DNA from 2 places in the Pseudoduganella sp. OTU4001 genome. Region 2 is predicted to be linked to the other one. Evidence: predicted binding sites of a transcription regulator. Region 2 holds the regulator's gene; the other holds the start of a gene.
The links. The regulator LexA, encoded in region 2, represses DNA repair genes until DNA is damaged. The targets are predictions, from matches to a motif close to ACTGTATNNNNATACAGT.
Positions count from the first base shown of each region.

Region 1: a site for LexA is predicted at 1,717-1,734, ahead of AAHE99_RS10495 (DNA topoisomerase IV subunit B). Genes of this name have one in related genera too.

Region 1 covers NZ_JASATG010000009.1:43,635-47,046, forward strand. Annotated here, with positions in the region: gene AAHE99_RS10495 (DNA topoisomerase IV subunit B) at 1-1,693, opposite strand, end outside; gene AAHE99_RS10500 (response regulator) at 1,821-2,636, shown strand; gene AAHE99_RS10505 (vWA domain-containing protein) at 2,664-3,412, opposite strand, start outside.
Region 2 covers NZ_JASATG010000036.1:46,921-50,332, reverse strand. Annotated here, with positions in the region: gene rpsF (30S ribosomal protein S6) at 1-121, opposite strand, end outside; gene AAHE99_RS22990 (hypothetical protein) at 719-1,180, opposite strand; gene lexA (transcriptional repressor LexA) at 1,311-2,027, shown strand; gene AAHE99_RS22980 (glutathione S-transferase family protein) at 2,027-2,647, shown strand; gene AAHE99_RS22975 (alpha/beta fold hydrolase) at 2,747-3,412, shown strand, end outside.

The DNA of each region.
Region 1 (3,412 bases), on a different contig from region 2:
GTTTCTTGCCGCGCGCCGGAGCATCCACGCGATACAGCGGTGGACGCGCCACGCAGATGTGGCCCTTGTCGATCAGTGCAGGGAAGTGGCGGAAGAACAGGGTAAGCAGCAGCACCTGGATGTGCGAGCCGTCGACGTCCGCATCGGAAAGGATGCAGATTTTGCCGTAACGCAGGCCGCTCAGGTCCGGCGAGTCGCCGTAGTTGTGCGGATCGACGCCGATCGCCACTGCGATGTCGTGGATCTCGTTATTCGCGTACAGGCGGTCGCGGTCGGTCTCCCACGAGTTCAGTACCTTGCCGCGCAGCGGCAGGATGGCCTGGAACTCCTTGTCGCGGCCCATCTTGGCCGAACCGCCCGCCGAATCACCCTCGACCAGGAAGATCTCGGTGCGTGCAGAATCGTCGGACTCGCAATCGGTCAGCTTGCCCGGCAACACCGCTACGCCGGAAGACTTCTTCTTCTCGACCTTCTGCGCCGAACGCAGGCGCGATTGCGCCTGCTTGATGACCAGCTCCGCCAGTTTCTTGCCAAAGTCGATGTGCTGGTTCAGCCACAGCTCCAGCGCAGGCTTGGAGAAGGTGGACACCAGGCGCACCGCGTCGCGCGAGTTCAGGCGCTCCTTGATCTGGCCCTGGAACTGCGGGTCCAGCACTTTGGCCGACAGCACGAAGGATGCGCGCGCAAACACGTCTTCCGGCAGCAGCTTCACGCCCTTCGGCAGCAGCGAGTGCAGCTCGACGAAGTTCTTCATCGCGCCGAACAGGCCTTCGCGCAGGCCCGATTCGTGAGTGCCGCCGTTCGGGGTAGGGATCAGGTTGACGTAGGACTCGCGCACCACGGCGCCTTCCTCGGTCCACGCCACCACCCACGACGCACCTTCGCCCTCGGCAAAGCCTTCCGCATCAGGCGTAGCGAACTGCTCGCCCTCGAACAGCGGGATCAGGGTCTCGCCGTTGGCGGTGGTCTGGGCCAGCTGCTCGTTCAGGTAGCCGCGCAGGCCGTCCTTGTACATCCAGGTCTGCTCGTCGCCGTTCTTGGCGTTCTTCAGCGTGACCGACACGCCCGGCAGCAGCACCGCCTTGGAGCGCAGCAGGCGTTGCAGCTCGACCTGCGAAATCAGCGGCGAATCGAAATACTTTGCATCCGGCCAGGCGGTCACGCGGGTACCGGACTTCTTGCCATCTTTTGGCGCAGGCTGGGAGTTCAGCGGCTCGACCAGGTCGCCGTGTTCGAAGGCCAGGTGGTGGAAACCGTTGCCGGCGTCGTCTTTACGCCACACCGAGATTTCCAGGCGCTTGGACAGCGCATTGGTAACGGACACGCCGACGCCGTGCAGGCCGCCCGAGAAGGCGTAGGCGCCGCCCGAACCCTTGTCGAACTTACCGCCCGCGTGCAGGCGGGTGAAGACGATTTCCACCGTCGGCACGTTTTCTTCAGGGTGCAGGCCGACCGGGATACCGCGGCCGTCGTCTTCGACGGTGATGGAACCGTCGGCATTCTGCGTCACGATAATGTTCTTGCAATGGCCGCCCAGCGCTTCGTCGGAGGCATTGTCGATCACTTCCTGGATGATGTGCAGCGGGTTCTCGGTACGGGTATACATGCCCGGACGCTGCTTGACTGGTTCCAGTCCTTTCAGGACGCGGATAGATGATTCGCTGTAGTCGGAAACTGGTTTTTTAGTGGCCATACGTGTTATTGGTAATGCAAAGTGCTGTGATTATATACAGTATTTGCCGTCTTGACGGATATCTAGCCTGCGCATTCTATCCGCAACGGCCGGTGGCGCAAGGGAATCCGGGAGCTAAAATGCGCATATGACCACAGATCGGCACCCGTTCGCAGTCAGGCTGGTCGGCTTCCCGGAGGACGCCGCCCGCGCGCTTGCGCAAGGCCTGGCGCGGGCGCCGGCAGAGGGACCGAGCTATCTTTGCCTGTCCGAAGACAGCCTGCGCGATCCCGATATTTACCTCGCCAACGGCACCGAACTGAAAGCGCTGGCCGCCATTGCATCGTTGGCGGCAGGCGACATCCGGCCCGCCCTGGTACTCGGCGCCACCGGCGTGGCGCTGCCCTATGCAAACTTGCCGCTGCCGGTGCAATGGACGGCGTTGTATGCCGAACTGGCGCGCCTGATGGCGCGCCGCGCCGAAGTGCTGGCCGGCCTGTCGGCCTCCGACCAGCCCCTGGTGCCCGAACGCCGCCGCCGCGAACGGCTCGACCTGGACCTGACCGATCCCGCCGTCTATGAAAAGATGCGCAAGCCGCGCCGAGAGGGCGCCGTGCTATGCGTCGACGCCAATGCCAATTTCAGCGAGCAGTTAGGCCAATCGCTGAAGCAGTTTGGAACCGCCGTATTGTGGGCAGTGGACGGAGTCGCCGCCTTGGCGCTGTGCCGTCAGCAACCGGTGGCCGTGGTCTTGCTGGACTTCGCCGCCCCCATCATTGACCACTACCTGCTGTGCGCCCATTTGCGCAGCGAGCCGGGCCAGCCCGAAGTCATCTTCCTCGCCCAATCCGCCCACGACTACGACAGCACCCGCGCCCGCGCCGCCGGCGCCGCCGGCATGCTGGACAAACCCCTGGCCCAGCACCAGCTGCAGTCCGTCCTCCGCAAATTCATGCGCCTCTGAAATTTTTGTCCACCTTGGGTTGGACAATTATTTACTGAGGGTACGCATGGCGCGTTCGAGGCCTTCGATCGTGATCGGGAACATGCGGTTGTTCATGATCTGCTTGATCACGGAGATCGACTGGCGGTACTGCCACACGCCTTCGGGCTCGGGGTTGAGCCAGATGAACTTGGGGAAGTGGTTCGTGAAGCGGCTCAGCCACTCGGCGCCGGCTTCCTCGTTGTTGTATTCGACCGAGCCGCCGGGCTGCAAGACCTCATAGGGGCTCATGGTGGCGTCGCCGACAAAAATCAGCTTGGTGTCCGGCGGGTATTTGCGCAGCACGTCCCAGGTGGCGAAGCGTTCGGCGTTGCGGCGGCGGTTGCTGCGCCATAGGTAGTCGTACACGCAGTTGTGGAAGTAATAGAACTCCATGTTTTTGAACTCGGTCTTGGCCGCCGAGAACAGTTCTTCCGCACGTTCGATGTGGTCGTCCATGGTGCCGCCCACGTCCATCAGCATCAGCACCTTGACGTTGTTCTTGCGCTCCGGCTGCATCTTGATGTCGAGGTAGCCGGCGTTGTTGGCGGTGGCGCGGATGGTCTGGTCCAGCGCCAGTTCTTCCGCCACGCCTTCGCGCGCGAACTTGCGCAGGCGGCGCAGCGCCACCTTGATATTGCGCGTGCCCAGCTCGCGGTCGCCGTCGTAGTCCTTGTAGGTGCGCTGCTCCCACACTTTCACTGCCGTGCGGTTGCCGCCCTTGCCGCCGATGCGGATACCTTCCGGATTGGTGCCGC
Region 2 (3,412 bases):
CTTCAACACGGTGGACGTTACCGCCGCGCGAGGTCACGCTGGCTTTGTAACGTTCGATCATCGCGGGCACTTGCTCGCTTTGGTCCGGGTGGACGATAAATACGATTTCGTAGTGACGCATTAATAACTCCCTTAAGGACTGTGAAAATAGCCCACCCCGGCGTCAAGACGGGTGTGGGAAGAGGTAAGCCCGCAAATATAGCAGACTTTGGCCGCCGGCTCAAGCTTTACTGACGCCGCGCAAATCGCCCTGGCCCGGCCGCTGGCATGCTGGGCCAGGGACCGCCCCGACCTCGCCTGGAAGCTTGTCGCCAGCCGCTCCCCGGAGGCTTTTCTGCGCCTGTTCTTTCCCGATGTCGCCGAAGCCGTCGACTGGGTCCGGGGATATTGGCTTCCAGACCACGAACTAGCTCCCGACAACGTGGCAGCCCATCCACGCCACCCTGATGTGGTGATCCTGGCATTTGACAGCGCACCGGACGCATAAAGACCGAACGCAGCGGGAGCTCTCCAAGCAATGGCTATGGCATCTGATGCATAAAAAAGATGGCACCTGGACGAACTTTTTGTACTGCAGGTGGTCTTAGGTCACCGTTTCGCTTCCCTGCCTGAATCCGCACTTCACAGCCTGAACCGGGCAAGTCCTGCTCAACTGGACGCCCTCTCCCTCGCAATGCTTGATGCGCGGACTCTCGAGGAGGCGTTAGAGACAGCCGGCCTAAACGCCTGATGCCTCCCCCTGCGGCGCCATGGCGGCCTGGCGATCGCGGGCGGACTGCAAAATACCGATCAGGAATCCCAGACCGGCCGCCAGCCAGATGACGGAGGCAATGACGTCGAAAGTCCAGACGCGGTTGGGAAACTTGTACAAATACGGCAACACCAGCAAGCCGCGCAGCAGGCACACCGCGGCCACCGTGCCCTGCACCATCTGCGCAAACGGCAGCCAGCGCAGGTAGCCGGCACCTGCCAGCGCGTACATGGCGCACACCAGCATCAGCAAACCAATCACCACCGCGCCGGCCGGCGCCAGCAATCCGCCGGCCTCGGCGGAGGCCACCACCTTGGGCGGCGCCTGCAGGAAGGCATACCACTCCGACCCCAGTAAAGGCGCCGCAAAATGGATCAAAGCGCCAAACAAAGAAATCCCCGCCGCCAGCAAGAAAGCAAACCGTCCCATCCTGCCCTCCAATGGTTATCGAATCGACATTAAGCCGAATATTTTCTGTCGATGCAACAAATTTGCTTGCAATTCGTTCCACACTGTACAAAAATACAGACTGTCTATATTCACAGTTCACCATAGCGCCATGATCAAGCTCACAGCACGCCAAGAAGAGATCCTCAACCTGATCAAGGAAGCGATCGAAAACACCGGTTTTCCTCCGACCCGCGCCGAAATCGCAGCCGAGCTGGGCTTCAAATCGGCCAACGCGGCGGAAGAACACCTGAAAGCGCTGCAGCGCAAAGGCGCCATTGAAATCACTGCCGGCACCTCGCGCGGCATCCGCCTGACCGGCAACTTCGGCGGCACCGCCACCGGTACCGGCGCAGCGATCGCCAGCACCGGCGCACCGGCTGCGCGCGGGGCGGCGCGCGCCAAAGTCGAATTCGACGATATGCCAGCCGTCCCGGCCGGCATGCTGGTCTCCCTGCCCCTGATCGGCCGTGTCGCCGCCGGTTCGCCGATCCTGGCGCAGGAAAACCTGGAAACCACCTACAGCGTCGACCCCAAGCTGTTCTCCGCCAAGCCCGACTTCCTGCTGAAAGTACGCGGCGAATCGATGCGCGACATCGGCATCATGGATGGCGACCTGCTGGCCGTGAAGAAAACCGACACCGCCCGCAACGGCCAAGTGGTGGTAGCCCGCATCGGCAACGACGTCACGGTCAAGACCTACCGCAAGACCGGCAGCACCATCGAACTGCTGCCGGAGAACCCGGACTTCAAGGTCATCACCGTCACCCCGGAAGACGACTTCGCCCTGGAAGGCCTGGCCGTCGGCCTGATGCGGACCTGGCACTGATGATCAAACTGTATGGCAGCGCCGAATCCGGCCACACCTTCAAGGTGCGGCTGCTGCTGGAAGTAGCAGCGCTGCCATACGAATACGAAGAAGTCGACCTGCGCATCGACCGTGAGGCGCGCCCCGAACCTTTCCGCAGTCTCGCCAAATACGGCGAAGTCCCATTGCTGGTGCACGACGGCCAGCCCTACGTCCAATCCAACGCCATCCTGCTGCACCTGGCGCAGCACACGCAAGCCTTCGGCGGCGAAACGCCGGAGCGCCTGGCGCGCTGCCGCGAATGGCTGTTCTGGGAAGCCAACCGCATCGGCACCTGCCTGCCCCACCTGCGCTTCGGCCAGCGCTTCGACCCGCAAGGCTATCCGCCCGGCGTACTCGAATGGATGCGCACCCGCTTTGATGCCGACATCGCCCGCCTGGATGAAGAACTGTCCGACGGCCGTGCCTTCCTGCTTGGCGATTCGCCCAGCATCGCCGATTGCGCGATCTGCGGCTATATGTTCTGGCCCGAGCAGGCCGGCGTCAGCTACCCGCCGCAGGTGACGGCATGGCTGGAGCGCATCCGCGCCCTGCCCGGCTGGCGCCATCCCTACGACATGCCCGGCGTCATCCCGTTTTAAACGCCCTGCTCCCTTATTTTTGCAGCCTGTCGCAATCGCGTGCAGCGCGCGCGGCAACAACGTTACTCTTCTTGCATGACAAATAAGTAAGGAGATAGCATGTTCGTCCGCCGCATCGGTTCCATCCTCTGCACCCTCGCCTTCGCATCCTCGGCCGCCTACGCCGCCGCCCCGCAGCAGCAATTCGCCAGCATGGGCGACCTGCAGCTCGAAAACAAGACCACCATCAACGACTGCGCCATCGGCTACCGCACCATCGGCACCCTGAACGCCGACAAATCCAACGCCATCCTGTTCACCACCTGGCACACCGGCACCAGCCGCGATGCCGCCGGACTATTGGCCAGCGGCGCCCTGTTCGATCCATCGCCCTGGTACATCATTGTCGTCGACGCGCTTGGCAACGGCGTCTCCTGCTCCCCATCGAACAGCAAAACGCAACCCGGACCCGCCTTCCCGCAATTCTCGATGCGCGACATAGTCGCCAGCCAGCACAAGCTGCTGACCGAAAAACTCGGCATCCAGCATGTGCGCGCCGTCATGGGTTACTCGATGGGCGGCATGCAGGCATTCCAGTGGGCTGTCAGCTATCCCGGCTTCATGGATGTCGCCATCCCGATCGCCGGCACACCGCGCCTGACCGCTTCCGACATGCTGTTCCTGCGCATCGTTGAAAAGTCCGTGGTCGACGAACCGGCATATGCCGGCGGCCGCTACGCCAAGAATCCCGCACTGCCGATGTATAACCTGCTGTTCGCCATGAAC